One region of the Arcicella sp. BE140 genome, then DNA from elsewhere that is predicted to be linked to it. Evidence: riboswitches for the same ligand, from Rfam matches in the RefSeq annotation. Region 1 holds a riboswitch; the other holds the start of a gene.
The links. Region 1 has a riboswitch for thiamine pyrophosphate ahead of thiS (sulfur carrier protein ThiS). Riboswitches for the same ligand answer to the same signal wherever they lie in the genome.

Region 1 (12,457 bases):
TAATATTGGGTGTTGGGCTGCAGGTTTTCTAGTGATACAGTTTTTTGAAAAGAATTATATTCTCCTTGCTTAAAAGATTTTTCAACGATTGGATTACTTAAGTCTTGGTTTTTAGAGACCCTTAACTTAGTATCATATACCAAACCATTAGTAGAAAAAGTAAATGGAAAAGATAAAGGCATATTATTAATACTACCAAATGGGAAACCTATATTATATTCACCTGCTACGAAAATTACCTTTCTGGGTTCAGACCAACTACTTGCTGAACTATCATTGATAGCTCTTACACGCCATGCAAATATTCTATTTCCTAAATATTCTTCGCTTGGTTTTAATGAATACCCATTTTTGGTAGCAGCGAAAATGATGGTTTTGTTAGAATACCAATCAATTTCAGGATAAGTTGAAAGACTTAATTCATATTTTTTTGCTCCTTCCACTGGTTCAAACAAAAAGGTAATCTCCTGATTTGGTGAAATACTTTGTGCATTGTTTTTAGGTGAGAGGAGTATGGGAGTAGTTAGGATATTATTAGGAATATAGACTGTAATCACGTTCGACCAAGCCGAATTACTCAGTCTATTTTTTGCTTTTACTCTGATATAATAAGTATTGTTCTTTTTGAAATTATTATAATATATTTCAGGAAGAGAAGTAGTATCTGTGGCAAGAATTTTAGTGAAATCCGCCGACTGTGAAATTTCATATTGATAGCTTTCGGCAAAAACTACTGGATTGAACACTAAGTAAGGCTTTCCATCTTGAATACTTGTGAGTTTCGGCGGAGTATTGCTAATGTCTGTAATTTTAGGGAATCTGCTTTTGGCGTGTTCATACATTAAAGCTTGACAAAGTGGGTGAAAAGTAAAAACATCTCTACAATAACTCATAATTGTGCCTCTGCTACGTTCCATTGCCAATGGTTTGTTGCAACCCCCTTCATCTGCTGAACAATAATCAATCATGCCACCTGGCCAAGAACAATCATGTGTATGTGGTGAACCAAAAGTATGTCCAATTTCATGTGCAATCGTTACTGGTGTACTTAAAGGAGCTAAACAATAGCCAAAGTAAGAAGCTATCCCTCCTGCACCAGATACAGACTTGGTAAATAAATAAACAACTTTATCAAAGCTTGCTTCTTTGAATGGACTATTGACTTTGCTTGTTTCCAAGGTGGACAGCAAGCTATAAATATTGGTAACACCTCTATATGGGTCTGTTTTAGAATCTTTTCTGATATTAATTAAAGTAACGACCAATTGTGTTTGAATCTCTGCTTCATAAACTTTAGAAACTTTTTCAATGACTTTTATTACTTCATGCTTGACATAGTTACTGTCTTTGCCAAAAGTTTCATAAGTATCAGAATCTATTTCAACCGCAATTCTACAAACATAAAACTCCTCCGCAGATTTTCGGGCTTGTCTTTGTTGTAGCCATAAAGGAGACCTTTGCATTGCTTTGATAATACTATCAGGTAAAACACTGTCATTCACACCGCAAGAAATGTTAGGGTTTTGTGCAAAACTTATTTGGTGTAGTACCAGTAATAATAAAAGGAAACTTTTTTTCATGGGAATTTTTTATATTTTGTAGGATTTGGTACTTTTCTATAAAATTAATCTTTGATAAAATGAATAACAATTTTATCAAAGGATGATTTGTAGTAATTTAAAAACCTAATTGTTCCGACTGCTCCAAACACATTTCCAACATCATAAGGATTAGCTAAATAAAATTTGTGAATGAACTAAGCTTGCTATAAATTTGATTAGATAATAAAAAATGCAAAAATGAAACCTTGTCTCAAAACCTTAGTAATCATTCTAATTTCTATCATAAACTTTAAAGGCATTGCTCAAAAACGAGACGTATTTAAACCCAAAGAAGTTTACAAATCCAAGGATTTAATTATCACTCAAATTGCTAAGAATTCTTTTGAGCATACCTCATTTAAACAAACCAATGATTTTGGCTATGTTCCTTGTAATGGGCTGATTGTCAGAAATAGTCATGAAGTAGTGGTTTTCGATACTCCAACCAATGACAAAAATGCAGAAGAGTTAATCAAATGGATTAAAGGAACGCTTCATTGTAAAATAAATGCCATTATTCCAACCCATTTCCATGATGATTGTCTGGGTGGTTTAAAGGCATTTGATGATAATGATATTCCTTCGTATGCCTATTTCAAAACTATTGAATTGGCCAAAGAAAATAACTATGTTGTTCCCAAAAATAGTTTCAAGGATTCTCTTATTTTAAAAGTTGTCAAGGAGCATATTGTTACAAAGTTTTTCGGAGAAGGACATACAAAAGATAATGTAGTAGGTTATTATCCGAGCGAAAATATTTTGTTTGGAGGATGTTTAATTAAAGAATTAGAGGCGGGCAAAGGTTATTTAGGTGATGCAACTATTGCAGACTGGTCAAGTACCGTTGAAAAAGTTAAAAAGGCATATCCAAATGTAAAAATCGTTGTTCCCGGACACGGAGAATATGGGAACAAAAAATTACTTGATTATACCATTAAATTATTCAAACCTTAGCAATACCCCAAAACCTTATAAACACAATATCCCAATATCTCATGGATTAAATGATAGCCTTCATAATAAGCACCTTCGCTGGGTACAATCAGGCTACTAAAAGTGAAAATTCTTGCTTTTGACTTGAAGGCTGTGCTAAAAGGTGTAACTGTCAATCCTGCTTTTTCAAAACAGCCTAACGAGCGCCTCATGTGAAAAGCTGAGGTAAATAATAGATATTTGTTGCCTAGTTCAGGCTTTTTACGCAATATTTCAGCCGTATAGGTGGCATTTTCTCGGGTATTTCTAGCTTTGGTTTCTAAGATAAGGTCTGATTTTTTTACGCCAAGTTCTTCTAATAATTGTGCAGTTTTTAGGTTTTCATCCGAAAAATCGCTTCTGATGATGGTTAAATCAGTATTACCTCCCGTTATAAGTATTTTCTTGATTTTGCCTTGTTTATATAAACAGAGAGGTTGGATAAATCTATCAGCCGTTTTATCGACAAAAATCTGCTGACTCGTGCCTGCTTTATTGCTAATCATTCCGCCCGTTAGAATAATACCTACATCATAAGGCTCAACAATCGTTTCAGGAGAAGTTGCAGGAATTTCCCAAAGGATAAAACCTTCGTTTACGATAAAGTCGTTACCAAATACAAAAATCATTACTAACGTACTAATTAATAATTGCTTTTTACGTTGAGGATTTTTGGTGAATATTGCCCAAACTAATACAATGATGGTGAGAGAAAGAGGCATTAGTACGTAAAAAAGTACTTTAGAAAGAAAGTAAAACATATTGAAAGAAAGGTATGTCTGTTTAAGAATAAAAATCGTTAATAAACTTTAGTAAACTAAGGTGAAATGTGGGTAATAATGAAATTAGCTCAGAATCGTTTACAAAACTACTAAATACTTTTTCTTAATGCTTTACTAGCGTAACTTTGAGAAAAAATAACATTCTTCAGGCTCTTACAATTTAAAAACATAGCAACAACAGTTAAACTAATGAAAAGAATATTTCAAATTTTACTCCTACTAAGTATTACTGGTTTTTCTAATCAGCTTTTAGCCCAGACAAGTGAAGGTTTTTCTATCAAAGGAAAAATAAAAGGTATTAAAGATACCACTGTTTTTTTAGCACATTATTTTGGTTATAATCAACAAGTAATAAAAGATACTGCCAAGGTTGATTCAGAAGGTAATTTCCTTTTTAAAGGAGACAAAAAATTACCCGAAGGACTATATTTGGTTTCGTTACCCAAGGGTAAGTATTTCGATATCATCATTGGTAACCAAGAGTTTGCATTTGAAACGGATACAGTTAACCTAATCCGTAAAATGAAAATAACAGGGTCTAAAGAAAATGAAGTCTTCTTTAAGTTTCAACAGGAAATGTCTGACCGCTTTGATGAGATGAAAGCCTTGGAAGCTGAAAGTAAAAAAGGAAAATCGGCAACTGTTGATGCTAAAATAAAGAAAGTACAAGCCAGTACCACTCAATTTCAAAAAGATTGGTTAAAAGCTAATGAAAATCTATTTGCTGGAAAATTGATTAAATCATCACAAGAGCCAGAAATTCCAACCTATCCGAAGCCTCTTCAAACTAAGGCAGATACCGCTGCGATGTATCAGTATCAATTTCAATATTATAAAGCTCATTTTTGGGATAATGTTGATTTGAAAGATGATAGAATGATGCGTACACCATTTTTACAAAAGAAATTGGAACGTTATTTTGACGATTTGACTGTTCAAGTATCCGATTCTATTGCTAAAGAGGCTGATTTTGTATTGGCAAGAGCTACTTCTAGAGATGTAAGAAGATATACAATTTATAAAATCTCTAGTCAGTATGAAAACCCAAAAATCTTAGGGACAGATGGTGCATTTGTACACATGGCAGAGAAATATTATATCGGCGAACCATCATTATGGGACACTTCTACTGTAAGAAGAATGAAAGAAAGAGTGGCAATATTGAAACCCCTTTTGATAGGCAAAAAATTGCCAGATATGTACCTTACTGACACTTTGGGAAGAGAAATTGATATTCCACGTATACCTGCTGATTATACTGTTTTGTTTATTTATGACCCTGAATGTAGCCATTGTCGCGAGTCTGCTCCGAAATTGAAAAAAGCCTATCAAACTTTAAAAACTAAAAATGTAAAAGTAGTAGCGGCTTCAATCGACAGAACGCCTTTAAAATGGAAAGGATTTATCAAAGAATTTAAGCTAGAAGAATTAATTAATGGGATAGATATTCATAAAAATGCCCTAACAGGGAAAGAAGAGTATTATACCGACTTTAAAAATAGCTTTGATGTATATGCTACGCCAGTAATTTATGTATTGGATAAAGACAAAAAGATTATTGCCAAACGTTTACCAGTAGAACAAGTAGAAGATTTTATTGATTTTACCAGAAAACAAAAGGCTTCTAAAAATATCAGATAAACAAACATGAGTCATCCCGAATTTTGAAATCATAAAAAAGCGGTCGAAAAACTAATTTCGACCGCTTTTTTATGATTGATGAACACCGAATTCCTACTGTTTGAGCGGAGCGAGTTTAGGAATTCTTGATTTTTTTGTTACTTTTTGCATCAAGGCAAAAAGTAAGGACGAGAATAAATTACAAAAACTCAAAAATCATCTAAAACTCACTATTTTTAGAGAAAATTTGGGATGACTCATGTTTTTGTTTAGCATTTAATTTACACAAAAACTTCATGATGTCGTTCTTTCTCCCAATCTTTTAAATAATCAATCAATTCGCTAAGTTCTAAACTCGCTCCAGTACCAAGATAAGCTTCATAATTGCCTACTGCTAATGCAAGAATTTGTTCTGGTAATAAATCAAGCATTAATCCTAAGCAAGCTCCTGCATTAAAATTGTCTCTGCCACCAGTCGAGATACGCTTTTGGAAAGAACTTTTACCTTTCACTTCGTAAACATGATTTTTATAAATCATCAATGCTTCTTCGTGTGCATGAACAAAAATCTGTTGAATATGATAAGTACTAATAATGTTTTTTAAAATGTCAGGTAATTCAGCGTCTGGATTATCTTGCTTCAAACCATAAATATATTTCGCCTCGCTTTCGTTCATGGCTAAGCTTACTTTGCCATAATGGGCATAACATCCCACTACATCTAGAATTTCAAGGATTTCTTCTTTTGTTCGTTTGCTAATATCAGAAAGGTCAAAGAAGAAATTTTTATGACGCATACCGAATGCATCTTCTTCTTCTTGAATTTTATTTCTAGAAAAGTATTTTGGTGATTGTCTAGTGGCCTCTGGTGACAAATTCACAACGATGTCTTCTAAGAACCCTTTCCAAATATCAGTACAATATTTGACATTTGCCCAGTTGACAAAAGCTAATAACGAACTTTCGTAAATCCCCCTGCTTAGGTTCTCCACACCTGCTACTGCTGCAACATACGACCAAGTGAGTTGTTCAAAAGTACTTTCTTCTGAAAAAATTATTTTACCATCATTAAATTCCAAGATAGTAGTTTTGGCAGGAGAAGCGATAGAGACTAATTCACAATTAGGATGCATTTCTTCAAATACACCGTTAATATCTGGATAGCCCATTGTAGCAATACAAATATTCTTGACACCTAATGCTCCTAATGAATTGGCAAGAATAGGAGCATTACCATTCATCATCATTTCTAATTGCCTAAGATTTACTTTGGTGTTTTTTCCTGAAAGAGCAGCCAATTGTGTTGCTAAATCACTAATTGTCTCAAAATAATGGTTTTGACTGCCTTCATTATTATTCACAATTTTTTGAATAGAATCAATATAAGCATCGAAGCCGACAATGGCTTTCAATGGTTTTCCAGTAGATTGATGTTTTTCTAGGGCTTTGATTAAGCTTGGTAACGTTCTTTTCAAGGTAAAATATTGGGGCGTTTAGGAAGTTTAAAAAAGATTTTAACAAAAGGTATTAAAGTAAAATTATATAATTTTAAGAAATAATTGTTTAATAAAGGCGTATTTATTCTGTTTTGCTATTGCCAAGTACCAAACTTTCCTTGTTGATAATCTGTATAGGCTTGATAAATTTCCTCTTCGGTATTCATGACAAATGGACCTTGAGCAACCATTGGTTCATTAAAAGGAACAGCATGACCAAGTAATAATACTGAATCGGTGTCGGCCACAATTTGAACACCTGTTTCATCATTCATAATTTCTACCAATTGCCTAGCTTTGATAGCCTGTCCATTTACTGTGAGCGCACCTTTTATCAAGTAAAAGAATATGTTTCTTTCTATGGCAATGTTGATGGTTAATTCAGCAGATGCTTTGAAAGTAATAGTACTTAAAAAAACGCCTGTTTTAGATTCAAAAGCACCCTCGTTTTCCCCCCATTTCCCCGAAATTAATTTTATGGCTACTTTATCATCATCCAAACTTATCGTCGGAATTTCGTCTTCTTGCAAGCCCAAATAGAAGGGACTAGTCATTTTTAATTTAGCGGGTAAGTTTAACCATAGTTGTAAGATTTCTAAATCACCACCTTGTTTCTTGAATGCGTCTGATGATACTTCTGCATGAATTAATCCACTACCAGCCGTCATCCATTGTACGCCTCCGCTATTGATGATACTTTCATGACCACTTGAATCTTTGTGCATAATATCGCCAGCGAGGATAAATGTTACTGTCTCCATCCCTCTGTGTGGATGTGGACCAAACGGTAAACCTCTGTTATTGACAGGATACTGTTGAAATCCATGATGATTCAAGAAAATAAATGGATCTACTTGGGCTAAGGTGCTAGTAGGCAAAGGCGAATAAGTGATTAAATCGGCAATAGGGCGATATGCTGCTTGATGAATTTTTTTAATGCTTCTCATGGAAAATCTTTTTTGGTTTTTGAAGAATGAATTCTTGAAAAATAGTTTCGTTTTTCAATTAACGTGATATTAATTGAAAGAGTTATCTCTTTCTAATAAAATATATACGATTGAAGGAATATTGTATCTGAAAAGAGAATTTAAGAGAAAAAAATAAAGAGAGGAGGGTGTAATAATAAGGAAATCCTTATCAAAATAATTTATAGTACTTTTAAAACCTCAATTCCCATATTGGTACTTTTATACATGGGAAACTGAGGTTTTCTTTATACGAATGTTCTAGTCCCAGAATAATTTTCTCTAAACTCTTTAGGGGTACATCCATGTTTTTTCTTGAAGATTCTATTAAAATATGAAAGATTATTATAGCCACATTTAAAGGAAATTTCTGCAATGGATTGTCGCGTATCGATAAGCAAGCGTGACGCGTGTCCTAAACGAATATCATTTAAGCTATCAATAAAGGTTTTACCAGTTCTTTTTTTGATGAATCTGCTAAAGCTCACTACAGTCATATTGACAATCTTAGCAATGTCTTCCAATGAAATTTCTTTATCATAATTATTTCTCATGTAAACAAAGGCTTTTTCAATTCTACGGCTATCATATGTAGCATTTTCATTAGCAAAAGTCAATGTCGTTAAAGTTTTCATATTTCTGGAAACTGACAAATCGTGTAGGATAGACATCAATTCCATGACAGAGCAAAAACCATTGGTTTGTGTAAGCCCTATCAGACGAGGTTTAATTGCTTGGATGGTTTCCTGAGAAAAAGAAATGCCTCTTGCCGAACGTTCCAACATAGAACGTATAAAGCTCATTTGATTCCTTTTTAAGAATTTTTCATCAAATAAATCTCGGTGAAATTGAATGGTAATTTCATTGATATTTTCAGCAATAGATTCATGCGAAAACCAGCCATGAGGTACATTAGAACCCACCAAAACTAATTCATAAGTTGAAATTATTTCGATATTATCGCCAACTACTCTTTTTGCACCATCTGCATTTTCGATAAAGTTTAGCTCAAATTCTTCATGGTAATGTAAAGGGAAGTCAAACTTACTTTTTGTTCTGGCAAAAACCATGAAACAGTCATTAGAAGTAAGCGGGGTGATTTCACGATAAATTTTAGACATTTGGATAATATGGGTTGAAAAAATCAATAGCTTTTGCAATTAAAGTATTATAAGCATAGATGATGGTTATCCTGTAAATTTGCAATTTTTTGCGGAAAATGCAACAGTTTTTGATGAAATCTATAATAATTAAGGGTTTTCCCTTTGTTTTTAGGAAGCTATGAGGATAGCCCTAAACCTAGAAAGTGAAATTTGTATTATAAAAATTCTCTTCTTTAAATAAGTCAGGATTTACATAGGTTTGAAAAAAAAACAAAATAAAATTTTACAAATTCAATTTTTATACTTTACATTTGTCTCAAACTTTAGGGGTGCCTTAAATATAACGGGCTGAGATTATACCCTCAAAACCTGAACGGCGTAATTGCTGCGTAGGAAAAAGTAAGGCAGAATTTTCTTTTCAGATTCGGTGTACAGATTTAAGCATCGTTTTCAAAATTTCACTGCTTTTCTTGGTTAGCTTAAAAAACGATAGATTGATTTTTTCATTCTGATTTGTTAATGGGTTATAATTTTTTGTGGTTGATTAGGTGTACAACTAACACTATAAAAGGTTTACTCCCCAAGCTCACTCATACACGCTTTAATTTCTCCTTGGTTTTCGCTAAAGTCCATTTGTTTTTATTTTAAATAAATACATGGAATGACTGTCATTATTAACGACCAAATCTTTGAATTTCCTGAAAACCCTCTTTTAATCGAGGTGCTCAATCAGCAAGGCATTATCGAATTGCGAGGTCTGGCCATTGCCATTAACGAAGAAGTAATTCCTCGTGATAAATGGGCGAGCATCAAGCTTAAAAGTAATGACCAATTGATGCTGATTCGGGCTACTCAAGGCGGTTGAAAATCTGGCGTTCAATATTTCAAAAGCTTATGAAAAACATGAAGAAAACAGAAAAAACTCCTCATGCTGAAACAATCAGCAGAGCCCCCTTTCCAGCTTCCAAAAAAGTTTATGTACAAGGGGAAATTCATGATATTAAAGTAGCAATGCGAGAAATTAGCTTGTCAGATACGATTGTAAATGGCAAAGTAATCTCAGTCAATGCACCCGTAACAGTATATGATACCAGTGGGCCATTTACAGACCCAGACATTGATATTGATGTAAGAAAAGGCTTGCCAAGACTAAGACAATCATGGATTTTAGAGCGTGGAGATGTTGAAGAACTTCCTTCAATTACTTCAAATTATGGACTAGAACGTTTAGCCAATCCTGCCCTTGATGCGCTAAGATTTGAATACCTTAAAAAACCTTTGAGAGCAAAAGCTGGACAGAACGTATCGCAATTGCATTATGCTAAAAAAGGCATTATTACGCCAGAAATGGAATACATTGCCATTCGTGAGAACCAGAAAATACAAGAACTTAGCACGATAGGGCATCAGCACGAAGGACATAGTTTTGGGGCAAATACCCCAAAAGGACTGATTACTCCTGAGTTTGTACGTTCGGAAGTAGCCATGGGTAGAGCGGTGATTCCTAATAATATCAATCACCCAGAAAGCGAGCCGATGATTCTTGGGCGTAATTTCTTAGTGAAAATCAATGCTAATATTGGCAATTCGGCTGTTTCATCAAACATTGAAGAAGAGGTAGAAAAAACCGTTTGGGCTTGTCGCTGGGGTGCTGATACCATCATGGATTTATCTACAGGTAAAAACATTCATGAAACCCGTGAGTGGATTATTAGAAACTCGCCTGTCCCAATTGGTACTGTACCCATTTACCAAGCCCTTGAAAAGGTAGGAGGAAAGGCAGAAGATTTGACTTGGGAAATTTTCAAAGATACCCTTATAGAACAAGCAGAACAGGGTGTTGATTATTTTACGATTCATGCTGGGGTATTGTTGAGGTATGTACCCATGACGGCAAAAAGAGTGACAGGTATCGTATCACGCGGAGGTAGCATTATGGCAAAATGGTGCTTGGCACATCATAAAGAAAACTTTCTTTATACCCATTTTGAAGAGATTTGTGAAATCATGAAGGCTTATGATGTGGCGTTTTCTTTAGGTGACGGTCTTCGTCCGGGAAGCATTGCTGATGCTAACGATGCCGCACAATTTGCAGAATTGGAGACGCTAGGAGAGCTAACTAAAATTGCTTGGAAACACGATGTCCAAACGATTATTGAAGGTCCCGGTCACGTGCCGATGCACTTGATTAAAGAAAATATGGATAAGCAATTGAAAGAATGTCATGAAGCTCCTTTCTACACGCTTGGACCATTAACAACAGATATTGCACCCGCTTACGACCATATTACTTCAGGAATCGGTGCTGCGATGATTGGCTGGTTTGGTTGTGCTATGTTGTGTTATGTAACACCTAAAGAGCATTTAGGACTGCCTAACAAAGAAGATGTAAAAGTAGGCGTAATTACGTACAAGATTGCTGCTCATGCTGCCGACCTTGCCAAAGGGCATTATGGAGCACAAATAAGGGATAATGCTTTGAGCAAAGCTCGTTTTGAATTCCGTTGGGAAGACCAATTCAACCTATCCCTTGACCCAGACACCGCTCGTGAATATCATGATGAAACGTTACCAGCAGAAGGAGCTAAAATTGCCCATTTCTGTTCGATGTGTGGTCCTAACTTCTGTTCGATGAAAATCACCCAAGAAGTACGCGACTATGCTGATAACATGGGGGTTGAAGAACAGGAGGCTTTGGCAAAAGGTATGCAAGAAAGATCAAAAATCTTTGTTGAACAAGGTTCGGAGGTATATATATAATTAATTGTGAATGAGTGATTTAGTGAATGAGTGAATTGTGATTTTAGGCAATTTGATGAGTGATTTTAATTGATTGGAATTGAAGGCATTATGAATTGGTGATTTTTCAAAGATAAAAAGATTAAATTGAGATGGAATAATTATTTAGTTTCGTAAAATTAAATATTTCTGCTGAATCAAACTTGAAAATCACTAATTCACCATTCACTAAATCACTAACTAAAGTCGACATGCAAAAAGTAATTCTTTCCAACCCTACTGATTTTGACGGTGAAATATCCATCATCGAACAATTGTTGATGGATGAATCATTGATTTTTCACCTCAGAAAACCAGGAAAGTCGCTGAAAGAGTATGAAGATTTTCTAAGACAGATTCAACCGAAATTCTATCGCAAGATTGTATTGCATTCACATTATGAGTTGATTAATAAATATAATGTGAAAGGAGTGCATTTTACAGAGACATTCAGACAAAGCATAGATGATGTAACCTTGTTCAGCTCAGTAAAAATGTTGCGCAAACATAGACTATCTGTCAGTTGTTCATTGCATACTTTGAATGCTATCGAAAATTTGAGCTTCAAGGCTGATTACGTTTTTTTAAGTCCGATTCTCAAAAGTATTTCTAAGACTGATTATGTAGGTGTTTTTACGATGGATGAATTACAGTTTTATTTTCATGTTAGGAAAAGTAACACCCCTGTGTATGCATTGGGGGGTATCAGAGAAGAAAACAGAGCGTTTTTAGAAAAGATTGGTTTTCAAGGATATGTGTTGATGGGGTCGGTGTGGGAGAAGTATTTTCAAGCAGAAAATTAAATGAATGATAGACCTTTTGTATTGAGCATTGCAGGATTTGACCCAAGTGCTGGGGCAGGAATTTTGGCAGATATTAAAACATTAGAACAACATCAAGTTTATGGATTAGGCGTTTGTTCTGCTATTACTTTTCAAAACGATAATTATTTTGAAAGCGTTAGTTGGCTCGACAATCAGACTATTATCCATCAGGCAAAATTGCTTTTTGATAAATATCCTATCGCCTTTGTTAAGATTGGCTTAGTACAAAGTTTGAAAGATTTAGATGAAATCATCAACACTTTGTTGTCGTGGAATTCAACAATAAAAATTGTTTGGGACCCAATCTTAAAAGCCA
Region 2 (12,457 bases), on a different contig from region 1:
TGACGTAGAAGCGTATTGAGCCCAGATAATTTCGCCATAATTTCTACCATCGTATTCATTCAAAGCCCCTCCAAAATTAGCTGTTAACTTTTTACTTCCTTGATAATCAAAAGAGAACGTAGTACCATAAAAGTCATTATCCAACCATTTACGACGAACTAAATCTGTCTTAGTAATCGTTGTTGCACCCAATACTACATTAGGCAAACCATATTTTGATAATTTATCTTGCTCTTTAAATTGCTCATAATATCCACGTCCATACGTATAGTGGAAATTCAAGTTGAAAGTCCAAGCATTTGATAAACTATGTGAAGAAAGCAATTGATAATGGTCTTGCTGATAGTTATCCGTTTGGTTTGGATACGTATATAAATTGAAAGTACGATTGGTTGCTAAAGTAGCTTCTGGAACACCTTCCCAAGCTTGATAAGTTTTTTCTTTACCAGAAAACACATTCAAACGAACAAAAGATTTTTTGCCAAAATAAGCACCAGAAAGGTAAAATGATTTTAAATCAGAAGAAGCACGGTCGATATAGCCATCTGACGTTACTTTTGACAAACGAGCATCAAAGGTGAATTTATCATTTATCAACCCTGAACCCACTAAAAGAGTATTTTTTAAAGTATTGAATGAGCCATAGGCGGAATTGATTTCAGCATAAGCCTGTTTTCTGAATTCGTTAGTAGAAACATTAATGGAAGCACCAAAAGCACCGGCGCCATTGGTTGAAGTACCTACACCACGTTGAATTTGGATAGAACTAACCGAGCTTGCCAAGTCAGGTGTATTAACCCAAAAAGTACCTTGCGATTCAGCATCATTCAATGGAATGCCATTGATGGTTACATTGATTCTTGTAGCATCAGTCCCTCTAATTCTTACACCAGTATAACCCACACCCGCACCTGCATCGGAGGTAGAAACCAGCGAAGGTGTAAAGTTTAGTAACTGAGGAATATCTTGTCCAAGGTTCTGTTTCTGAATATCTTCTTTAGAAACATCTGTGAATGCAATAGCAGATTTGGCATTCGCACGGGTAGCACTTACTACCACTTCATCTGCCACAAAAGTAGATTTATGCAAAACAAAATCGAAAGTAGCATCTTTTTGTAAATCAATGATTTGTACATTTTTCTCGTAGCCAACAAAGCTAATTTTTAATGTATAAGTACCTTTTTTTACATTTTTGAGGATAAATAATCCTTGAGCATTGCTTTGTGTACCCCTTACGGCATTTACTAACGTAATATTTGCACCAGCCAAAGGTTTATTGCCATCAGCATCGACAATCTTACCAGAAATAGTATACTGAGCATACGATTGAGTAGAGAGGAAAAATATTAAAGCAATCAATGTTGAATAGCTTATAATATCATTTTTTTGATTTACCAAAAGGCGAATCATAGCAACGAACTGGTTGAGAACACCTGTTTGAGCAAACAGATTTCTCGGAATAGTCGTTAAGTTTTTCATCTTTGAAAATATTAACAACAGGCAAAGGAGTCAAATCCCGTTAGATTTAACAATGTGAAACCCTATGTAATTGATTGATTTTAAATCTGTTCACGTAATCTAAACGCAAAACCAAATTTACAAAATCCCTTCGACGGAATTACCCGCATCAGGTTCAGTGGGTATAATCTCAGCCCGTTATATTAAGGCACCCCTTTTTGTGATTGTAGAACAAAGGTATAATGAAAATTGATAAATTGTACTTTTAGAGGATATATAATTTTTGATTTTGAGACTTTAGGATTTTGGACTTTAGGATTTTTAGACTTTAAGACTTGAGGACAACGTATTTTTTACCCGCAGATTTTGGAGATTATATTCGCTGATTTACGCAGATAATATTTTGTCAGCGCAAATCAGCGGTTTTAAATCTGTTATATCAGCGGGTAAAACTTTATGACAATTCACCACTCAAAACTCTTAACTCATCACTCCAATCATCTTGGTACTTCGATTTTTTGAAGAATTTGAGCAATGATGTCTTCTGGTGTTGAGCCTTCCATCTCTTTTTCTGGAGTAAGAATAATTCTGTGACGAAGTACCGCAGGGGTAAGCTCCTGAACATCTTCTGGCGTTACGAAATCCCTGCCTCTGATAGCTGCCAAGGCTTTTGAGGCATTTAATAAGGCCACTGATGCCCGTGGTGAAGCGCCCAAATAAATGAATTTTGAATTACGGGTTTCATGAATAATCTTGGCGATATATTCTAAAATTTTAATGTCAACAATAGATTGTCGTACTTTTTCTCGTAAAGCTGTTAATTGAGCAGGCGTCAAAATGCTATCAATCAATTCAACAGGATTGCTGGATGCTGCACTGGAACGAGTATGATTACCTTGGAGAATCTGTACTTCTTCCTGATAAGATGGATAATTGATGATGATTTTAAAAAGAAAACGGTCTAATTGTGCTTCAGGTAAACGGTAAGTTCCTTCTTGCTCAATAGGGTTTTGTGTCGCCATTACTAGGAACGGAAAAGACATCGGATAAGTAGTGCCCGAGTTCGTAATTTGTCGTTCTTCCATTACCTCAAACAAGGCCGCCTGAGTTTTAGCAGGCGAGCGGTTTATTTCATCAATCAAGATAATGTTTGAAAAAATAGGGCCTTTTTTGAAATCAAATTCGGCTGTTTTAGGATTAAAAATAGCTGTTCCTAATACATCTGAAGGCATCATATCAGGCGTAAATTGAATACGACTAAAATCTGTTGAGATGGTTTTGGCCAACAATTTAGCAGTAAGTGTTTTCGCTACGCCAGGAACGCCTTCTAACAAAACATGACCATCTGCAAAGATGGCAGTTAACAATAAATCGATGGTGTTCTGCTGACCGATGATAATTTTCCCGATTTCTGCTCTGATATTGGCTACTGCTTCTTGTAAATCGCTAAGGTCTATTCTTGATTCAAATTCCATATATAGTTGTGAATTAGTGATTGATTTTAGTTGTGAGTTAGTGAATTGTGAATTAGTGAGTTGTGATTTAGTGATTGATTTTAGTTTTGAGTTAGTGAATTTTGAGTTAGTGAATGAGTGATTGTTTTTAATTTTTATTAAGTGATTTGTTCATGGTTTGACTATTAGATTAAAGAGTTATCATTACTTTAATTTACTAACTCACAATTCACAACTAAAGTAACTCACTCATTCACAACTAAAACCAATCACTCAATCACAAATCACTCATTCACTCAATATTCTACGTGTTCTTATAAAATGCTTCAATGTGTTTATTAAAGTCAACTAAATCTTTTTCTTGAACATGTTCGCTGCTTTGCATGGTTGCTACATAATCGAAAAGCTCGTTAATTTCGCCAATGGGTAAATTAGTCTTACGACTTAAATCGTCTTTAAACTCCTGATCTAAAATTGTAGTTTTCAAATGAAATTTATTTCTGATATAGGCCAATAAATAAGCTATTTTCTTATCAGAAATAGCCTTATGGTCTTTTTGATTATAATACAACGCTCCAATGGTTTCTACAAAACTTAATGAGGTATTTTTAGGGATTTCGATGATAGGAATAATTCGTTGACGGCGTTTGCCTTCAAAAATTAAATAAATCAATAACGAAACCAATGTAATATAATAAGCCCATTTTAGTGCGGGCTGGCTAGCAATAAATTTGAATGGAGAACTATCAATATCATCTTCACCTTTAGCATATTTTGATTTTAAAATACTTCTACTGTTTTTGCCAAAACCCATAATGTTTACATATTCATCCCAGTAAACTTGGCGTTCGGGTAAATAGGATAAAGCCTTAAATGCGTAGTCTGCATTATTGGCTTTTAACAGATAAAAATTAGAAAAAGCTTTAGGCACAGTACTTAAATAGAATGAGCCTTTCCCAAAAGGAATTTTAATGAAATTCGCCTCTCCAGTGTGATTTTTACCTAAGATGATAGCATTCGTAGTGACAAGTTTGGTTAAACTATCTTTCTTGTAACTCAACTCAAAATAAGCACTCACAGATTGGTGATGATAACGATAGGCTTCGGGAGCTTTAAGCTGAGGATTCACCAAATTGATAGTAACAGAATCTTTGGTAAATGTTGGGTTATAATTTGTTTCAAAATGTAATGTATCGTTTAACCCATAAAAATCCTCAGCAGCAATAAAGGCATTATTACCTTGATGTACATATTCTAACAGTTTTTTACGGTTGATAGAATCTACCCTAAAATACTGATATACATAAATATAATTGCTCTTTGTATTGTTTATAGTAGCCGCTCCCTTTGCATAAATAGGCACTCTACCATCAGAAATCTTTTGATTTCTGAATACTTCTGGTAGTAATTTATACAATAATTCGCAACCGTAAGGGATTTTATCTTTACTCGAATACGTCTGAGTCCAATCGATAGGTTTTGGCGTGTAGATTTCTACCAAAACGAATCCTAGTACAGTTAAAGAAAGAATTAAGAGGTAAAAACGATGTTTTTTCATACGTACTATTCTGTATCGCTACCATCGTCAGTGATAGTGGTCAGACTAATAATTTTATCGTTTTGAACCATTATTTCCAAGAAAGAATCAGTTGTGCCAAACCTTACACTGACGGTAGTTATCCAGTCTTCCACAGAGTTATCCACATCCCTAAGCTTATATGATTTCGGAAAACGTTTTTTTACTTTAGCCATATTGTCCCCTACTTTCAAATCAGCCAAATTGTCAATTTTAAATTTAGATGTTTTTAATTCAAACCCACTTACTGTTTCGTCCATTACAAAAAATACATCTTTACCGTAGAAGTATTCTTCAAAATGATTAGATAGTTGTGCATCTTGAGTTTCTTCTTTTTTTACTGAATCTGGCGACCCTAGTTTATCTAAAATTACGCCATAATTAGCCCCTAACTTAATACCTGCCACACTCATTGTATAATAATCTAGGGTGTCATAATCGTCGTCGTCATCATACATTTTTTTAGAATGTGATGAAGGCTTGAATGACGACAAAGCTATTAATACCAACACGGATAAGAGCGTAATTGAACTGAAATATTTCATGTTTTTATGAACGATTTAGATACTTAATTGTATTAAATAATTTGATTACTAAATTTTAAAAAATCCTCTCGAATTTCAACAAAATGTTCTTCATCAATCGGAAAATCTCCATACCAAGTATACTCAAATTGACGTGTTACCTGATTGAAGCTAGTCTTTAATGTTGATGATTGTAATTCATAAACGTAAGATTGATTGGTTTTATTGATTTGCCAATGAATCAATCCTGCATCACTCAGTTCTTTCAAAGCCTTTAAATAATATAGTCGTACAGCAAGGCGATAATTTTTCTGTGAGACTGCCTCAGAAATGGCTTCGTTAAAATTTATTTGATGAATATTTTCTTCGATGGTTTCGTATGGAATATCATATTTAGATTTCTTTTTAAAAAGCCCATCAAAATTAACACCAATGAGTTTTAAAATGATAAAAACTACAACCGATGCTACAAAGAAATAGGCAACTCCTTTCCAAAAATTAGGATTACCCACACCAGAAAAATTTTTTGAAAACCATTCAAATAATTGGCGTAACAAACGACTCCACCAATTTTCTACATAGTTTACTTGCTCAGTACCATATTGGTAGTCTTTTAGTTTTCTGAAAGCATTTATTTGGCTTTCTTGTGGCTTTCTGACGATTACTTTGGAAGAATCAACGACGACAGCCAGACTGTGAAAGGAAGTATACGCTGAAAGCAATATTAAATTTATAAAAATGTGATAATACAATCTAATATTCTTCATCTTCATTTTCAAAAGTTTTCTTCTGACCAATGGCCGAAATCTGTGATTTTAGCGATGTGCCATCTTTGCGTTCTACTAAATTAAAATATTGAAAAGTAAGTGCCACATACGTTAAAGATGAAATCAGTACTCTACCAATGGTAGCAATAATACTTGTAATAATTAAGGGAATATTTTCTGAGGCTCCACCACCAATTTTCAATACTTTCATGATAGTAACAATGACAGAGGGTGCCGAAAATACTAAAGAAAGAAAATAATTGATAATGGCAAAAACCATTATTAAACCAAACGTCGACCACCATTTTTGCTGAATCAAATAATTGGCTCTACCAAAAGCATCCCAAACGCTGATATCTTCAAATGCTACGATTGAAGTATTTAGGATAAAAATAATTCCTAAGTAGATAATAGTGAGCAATGCTAATAAACCAGCCAGAAACATGGCTAAATTAGCAGAAATGCCAGAACCAGCTCCTGAAACAATGAGGCTAATAAAAAAACCAAATACTAATAATACAACTGCCAATGCCAGTGTTACACTTAGAATACTTGATAGAATGGTGAGGTATAATGATTTTACGCGTGCCCAAACCATTTCTATGGTGATTGTCTTGGGGTCATCTGAATGGATGTACTCAATAATAAAAGCATATACAGTACTAGCGACCATAACGCTTGCAAAAAATAAAAAAACCAGTGAAAGGAAATAGTTTGCAGAAAACAGATAAGCTGTATTTCTACCCATTATTTCTCCAAATAGCTCTGCTGGAGAACTATTTTTAGTATCCTGACCGATGTTTCCAACTTCTAGGGCAGCTATTTGAACTAACCCACCAAAAATACCTCCAATAAGCACTAATGGCCCCGTCAGGTATAGTAAAGACAAAAATAAGGTTTTGAAATTGGCAGTAATAAAATTAAAAGTTGCGTTTATTTTATCACTAAAATCTCGTTCCTGTTCAAAGATTATTTTGGGTGTTTTTTTCATTTCTAAATCGATTTAATTGTATAGGGTAAACTACAAAATACCAGATAATAAACAAAGCAGAAGGCAAAATAATCATCAAACTTGGTATCAGCGAAAGATGTTTTCGGGTAAGAAAGCTTTCGATAAATCCTGCTACGATAAACAATGGCACTAAGCCAATAATAATTTTTAAGCCCTGTTTAGCCCCTTTTTTGAAGGATGCAAGTCGGGTAAAAGTTTTGGGAAAAAGAAGACTATTACCCATGACTAATCCCGCACAACCTGCAATAACAATAGAGGAAATTTCGAGTGTACCATGAAGCCAAATAGTTAATAAAGATGTTTCTAAAAAACCATGTTGATAACAGAAATACTGGAATACGCCCACCATAATGCCATTAAAAACTAAAAAATAACCAGTACCTATCGAGAAGAAAATACCCATCACAAAAGTGATAAACGATACTCTGATATTATTGATGGTAATCATAAAAAACATCGTGATTTCATCCTCATTTCCATAAATAGCCAAAGGATCTCCTTTCTCGATATTTTCTAAAGTCATTTCAACATAGCTATCCCCCAAAATTAGCCTAGCAAAAGAATCATCATAAGCAGCCGAAACAGCCCCTAGCAGTGCTGAAATACCGAAAATAATAAAAGAAAAAAGTAATTGTCGTTGAGAATTATAAAACAAAGTAGGTAATTCTACTTTCCAAAAAGTGATAAAACGGTTTGCCTTTTCTCGTTTATTTGAATAAATTTTACTAAAAAGGGTAGATGTTAATCCATTAAGGTATTGAGTAGTTGGCGAATCTGGATAGAAAGTGCGCGCATACGAAAGGTCGTCAGTCAACTCTACAAACCTTTCAGAAAGGATGTCAGGGTTTACATTGACTGAGTCTTCCTCAAATTCCTGCCATTTATCAAGGTTATGCTTTTTAAATAGGGCTTCCCGCATGGGTTTATAAATAAAATTTATTTGAAATACTTCTCTCTGCTAACTTTCTGAAAGTTACAAAACTTTCTGAATGTTGCCATGCTACAAACTTTTTTGCATCAAAAACTTTTCTTATTTTAGGCAAATATATCATATACCTTAGCCCTACAAATTTAAAAATGAGTAAAATACGAATTCAAACCACTCAGAATGTTACTTTAGATTTCATACCTGCTAGCCTTGGCGACCGCATTGTGGCTCATATCATCGACTGGCTTATCTTCATCGCTTGGGGCATTGTATGTATATTATTGTTTTCAGGGTTAAGTATGTCGTTTGATAATAATGATATTTTAGGCGTTGTGTTTATGGTTTTATTCTTATGGTTACCTCTTATGTTTTATGATTTGCTTTTCGAAGTATTTATGAATGGGCAAAGCATAGGCAAAAGAGCGATGAAAATTAGGGTTATCAACCTTGATGGCACTCAACCAACCTTAGGCGCTTATTTGATGCGTTGGCTATTTAGATTAGTTGATACTGTTCTTTTTGGCTCTATCGTGGCGCTTATTACCGCTGCGGCGAATGGCAAAGGACAAAGAATCGGTGATATAGCCGCAGGAACTGCGGTTGTGAAATTAAAACAAGCCGTTAGTTTAAAACAACTTCGTCAGGAAAGCTTTAAGGAGAACTATCAGGTAATGTTTCCTCAGGCTAGTCTTTTATCTGACAATGATATTACAACGTTGAGAGCAGTATTAAGAAAAGGAGAGCACAATCAGGAATTGATAGAAGAAGCTACTGAAAAAGTAAAAGAAGTGATGGCTGTGGAGTCTGATTTAGACGACTTTCAGTTTCTGAAAAAAGTACTTGAAGACCATACGTATCTGACTACTATTGAGGACTAGCCTTTATCCATCTTTCACTTCTGATAAATGCTGCTTTCGCTAAAAATACTTTTCTATAACCCAAGGGACTTTGATTGGTAATTTGTTTGAACTGTTTATTAAAGTGAGAGATGTTTCCGAAGCCACTTTCAAAACATACTTCTGCTACTTGTTTTTCGGTATTGGCTAATAAATTACAGGCATGTTTTATCCGATATTCAGTTACTAAATCAAGGAATGTTTTTTTAGTGATTTTCTTGAAATACCTACAAAACGCCGTTTCGGTCATGCTGGCTAAATGTGCGGCAGTTTCTAAATGGAGCTCTTGGGTATAGTTTTCAATCACATAAGCATAAATTTTATTGATTCTGTCTAAGTCAACTGCCGACATTTCAAATTGTTTAGGCTCACTTTCAATCAGCTTTAAATCATTAGAAATGGCTATGGTATTCAATAAATCTAGCAGACCAAGCATTCTTTGAAAAGGAGGGACATTCAATAGAAAAACCATTTCCTTCGCAATGCGGTCTCTTGTTTTTCCTGTAATCTGAATACCTTGTTTGGCTTTTTCTAGCAATATTCTGATGGGTTCTGTCTCTTGGTTTTTAAAAAACATATCGCCCCACACTTCCTCCTTAAACTGTACTACTATTGCCTGTGAAGAGCCTTCTATGCCAATACCTTCGTTTTTCCAACAATGAGGAATATTTGGACCCAGTAAAATCAAGTCACCCGCCTGAAAATCAGCTACATTTGTTCCTACAAAGCGTTTTCCTTCACTTTTTTCAATCAGCGTCAGTTCAAATTCTGGATGAAAATGAAAAGGAGCATCAAAATAAGAATAACTAATTTGTTTAAAAAAAATCGAGCTGTTCGATGAATCTCTCAACTGTTCTAAAGACGCCTTCATTTATTGTAATTTTATCGAATTGATTGAAAACCAAAGTTTTAAGGTAAAAATGCACATATTTTACTAAAAAACCATAAAAAATCAATCAAATTGATAAATGATTAATGCTTCGGACATCCACAGTCTTTTTTCTTGAACAAACCCCAAAGAAAACCTTTTTTACGACGGCGTTTTGTTTTAAAAGCAGCGTCTGACTTGCTTTCCGAAATACTTGTTTTTACAGCATTGCTAGCAAAGGCTTCACTCTCAACTTGTACACAAGACAGGAGAACGGTAAAAAGAATTAATTTTTTCATAAATTCTTTATGATTTAATGGAGTTTAAACTTACTATATTTCAACGAAAAAGCCATAACAATCTGTATGTTGCTATGGCTTTTTACTATTTCAACCGTAAATTTAATATTGCGGTACTAAAAATAGAGGATTAAAAAATCTGATATTTTAAGGATGGGATATTTACCCGCAGATTTTCAGAGATTTTAAACTGCAGATTAACGCTGAAATATAGCCAAATCTAAAACGCTCATAGCTCATAGCTCACTGCTCATAGCCTTATTTCAACTTCCCTTTCAAATAATTAATCGCTAGTGAATAAGCTTCTTCTGAGGCTTCTCTATCAAATTTAGGATTTGACGGATTTGCAAAAGCGTGTTCTGCATCAAAAGATTTTACTTTGATAGATTTGCCAGCAGTAGCCATATCTTTTTCAAATTGCTCTACTACAGCTTTTGAAATCCATTGCTCTCTTCCTGCAAAAAGACCAAGTACATCACATTGCAATGTTTTTAATTTTTCTACATTTTTTTCAGGCATGCCATAATACATTACACAGCCCACAGCTTGCTTACCTTCGATGATAGCAGATTGTAGAGATAAGCCACCACCAAAACACCATCCTATTGAAGCAATTTTAGCTTTTGGTCCTACATAGGCTAAAGCACCTTTCATGATAGATTGTAAACGCGCAGGGTCAGCACCTGCCATCAAAGCACCTGCATCTTTAGGGTCAGTCGCTATTTTGCCATCGTACATATCAATTGCAATAACGGTTACATCTTTCAAATCGCCATAAAACACTTCAGCTTGTTTTTTGATATAATCGTTCAAACCCCACCACTCTTGATAGACAAATAAATACTTGTTTGAAGGTTTAACAGATTTAATTAAATAAGCATTAGCCGTTTTGCCATCTGGCGTTTTGAATTCAATCATTTTACCACCAACCGTACTTACGTGCGTATAAGGAAGTGGCGAAAGGTGAGCGGCCTGAAACTCTTTTGTAGATGCCATTAATTGCATGTCATCTTTAGCCAAGGAGCAACAACTCTGAGAGAAACCCATATAGGTTAGCATCGATAATGCCAATGTAAAGAATAGTTTTTTCATTGAAATAGATACCTCCAATCCCCGACGGAGTATTTGTTTTGGTTTAACCAGTTCATCATTGGGGGAAATCAATCATGAACAATTACAATATCTAATTAACGGATAAAAAGAGAAGATGGTTTAGGCTTAATGATAATTTTAAATGAGAGAAAGTCTATCTTCTGAACAATTACCTCATTTCCCCATTTATCTTCAATTTTGTATTAGGTAATAATTTTCTAATTCTTTGCTCTTCTTCTGAGGATATTTGTCCTTTTAGCTCAAGGTTATCAATAGTGATTTTGGCTAATTCATCAGGGATGTGCACTTTATTCAAAAATGATAAATGTAAATAGTCTATTTTCTGTAATGAATAAATATCATTCGGAATAGTTTCGATATTACTGATTGATAAATCGTCGATGTCTTTTTGATATCTAAACTCAGATTTCTTTGGGTCGAAAGTGTTTTTATTATTGATAGCCCAAGCAATTTCGGGCTTTAACGTATAATCATCTTTGTTTTGAGATAATCCTACAAAACCAGCCCAAAACTCCATTTTATAACTCTTTTTGTGTTGAACATCTTCTAATACAAAAGGTACTTTTACCAATTCAGATGCCAAATCGTTGATTTTTGCAATTGGCTTTAACTCTCGTTTTTTACCTTCTTTGGTATAAGGGAAAAACTTAACAATCCATCCGTCGATGGTTGTAGGCGAGCCATACTTTTTTTCAGTATGGGCTTTTACCATATTCATCCAGAAGTCTTTTTTGAAATTCCCTTTTTTAGTTTCAATGATTTGCTTTAATACAGGTTCTAGTTCTGATGTCCACCAAGTCAGATTGTATTTAGCGATATATTTCGTCTTATCAAGCACTTTTTGCCAATCTTCAACTGTTCCTTCAATGGTAATTTTTGGGATACCACAACCTATCAAGACTACTTTATAATTAAAGTAGTCTTTAACGGTTTCCATCACTGTAATTTCACTAACAATTCTAGTTGTTGGGGTAGTAGTAGTAAAGTCTGCTGTGAGTACACTGGTTAGTTTGTTGCCAGTATAATCATTAATTTGACTAGTGAATTGTGGAAAAACAGCTTCCCAGTTACTATTAGGATTTCCGATTTGAATATCGTTTGAAATAATATTAAGATTTTTTTTGTTCTTAAAAGCTACAATATCTTTTCTGAATGTCTCTGAATTGTTAGAGATGTGTCTGGCAAAACCTTGACTAATCAGTAACCACATAATATCTGGTGAAATCACAAAAGGTCTATGCTCTTTATAAGCCGTTAAAATCCCTGTCAAGAATGGATGTTCTCCAAAGGTAACTATACTATCTGGAAGCTGTGAATTCTTTTCAATGTCTGCTTTTAGAAATTTAAAAACATCTTTTGAAGAGGTTTGGTACAGAAATTTCTCAGGTTTGGTAAGCGTTTCAATCTCAAAAGTATTCTGTGTTTGGCAAAACGACGTGAAGCTAGCTAACGCTAAGACGGTGGTGATTAGTTTTTTCATGTTAAATGATATAGATACAAGTTAGAATAAGCTAAAATTATATAGAGGAGGGTACTAATAATAAATAATATCTAAAGTATTG

Region 2: it holds a riboswitch for thiamine pyrophosphate, as region 1 does, so the genes downstream of both, J2Y60_RS05930 (TonB-dependent receptor) here and thiS (sulfur carrier protein ThiS) in region 1, are expected to answer to the same signal.

What each region holds. Positions count from the first base shown of each region.
Region 1 covers NZ_JAVDUE010000011.1:78,449-90,905, reverse strand. The annotation lists gene J2Y60_RS15965 (M12 family metallo-peptidase) at 1-1,580, opposite strand, end outside; gene bla (subclass B1 metallo-beta-lactamase) at 1,800-2,555, shown strand; gene J2Y60_RS15955 (YdcF family protein) at 2,552-3,334, opposite strand; gene J2Y60_RS15950 (DUF4369 domain-containing protein) at 3,545-4,996, shown strand; gene J2Y60_RS15945 (hypothetical protein) at 5,257-6,450, opposite strand; gene J2Y60_RS15940 (pirin family protein) at 6,567-7,418, opposite strand; gene J2Y60_RS15935 (AraC family transcriptional regulator) at 7,685-8,557, opposite strand; TPP riboswitch at 8,855-8,952, shown strand; gene thiS (sulfur carrier protein ThiS) at 9,201-9,404, shown strand; gene thiC (phosphomethylpyrimidine synthase ThiC) at 9,443-11,299, shown strand; gene J2Y60_RS15920 (thiamine phosphate synthase) at 11,530-12,120, shown strand; gene J2Y60_RS15915 (hydroxymethylpyrimidine/phosphomethylpyrimidine kinase) at 12,121-12,457, shown strand, end outside.
Region 2 covers NZ_JAVDUE010000003.1:10,631-23,087, forward strand. The annotation lists gene J2Y60_RS05930 (TonB-dependent receptor) at 1-1,410, opposite strand, end outside; TPP riboswitch at 1,588-1,684, opposite strand; gene J2Y60_RS05935 (MoxR family ATPase) at 1,956-2,933, opposite strand; gene J2Y60_RS05940 (DUF4350 domain-containing protein) at 3,217-4,470, opposite strand; gene J2Y60_RS05945 (hypothetical protein) at 4,476-5,033, opposite strand; gene J2Y60_RS05950 (DUF4129 domain-containing protein) at 5,066-5,779, opposite strand; gene J2Y60_RS05955 (hypothetical protein) at 5,766-6,770, opposite strand; gene J2Y60_RS05960 (stage II sporulation protein M) at 6,742-7,710, opposite strand; gene J2Y60_RS05965 (RDD family protein) at 7,869-8,597, shown strand; gene J2Y60_RS05970 (AraC family transcriptional regulator) at 8,584-9,486, opposite strand; gene J2Y60_RS05975 (hypothetical protein) at 9,588-9,782, opposite strand; gene J2Y60_RS05980 (dienelactone hydrolase family protein) at 10,041-10,874, opposite strand; gene J2Y60_RS05985 (DUF4419 domain-containing protein) at 11,044-12,375, opposite strand.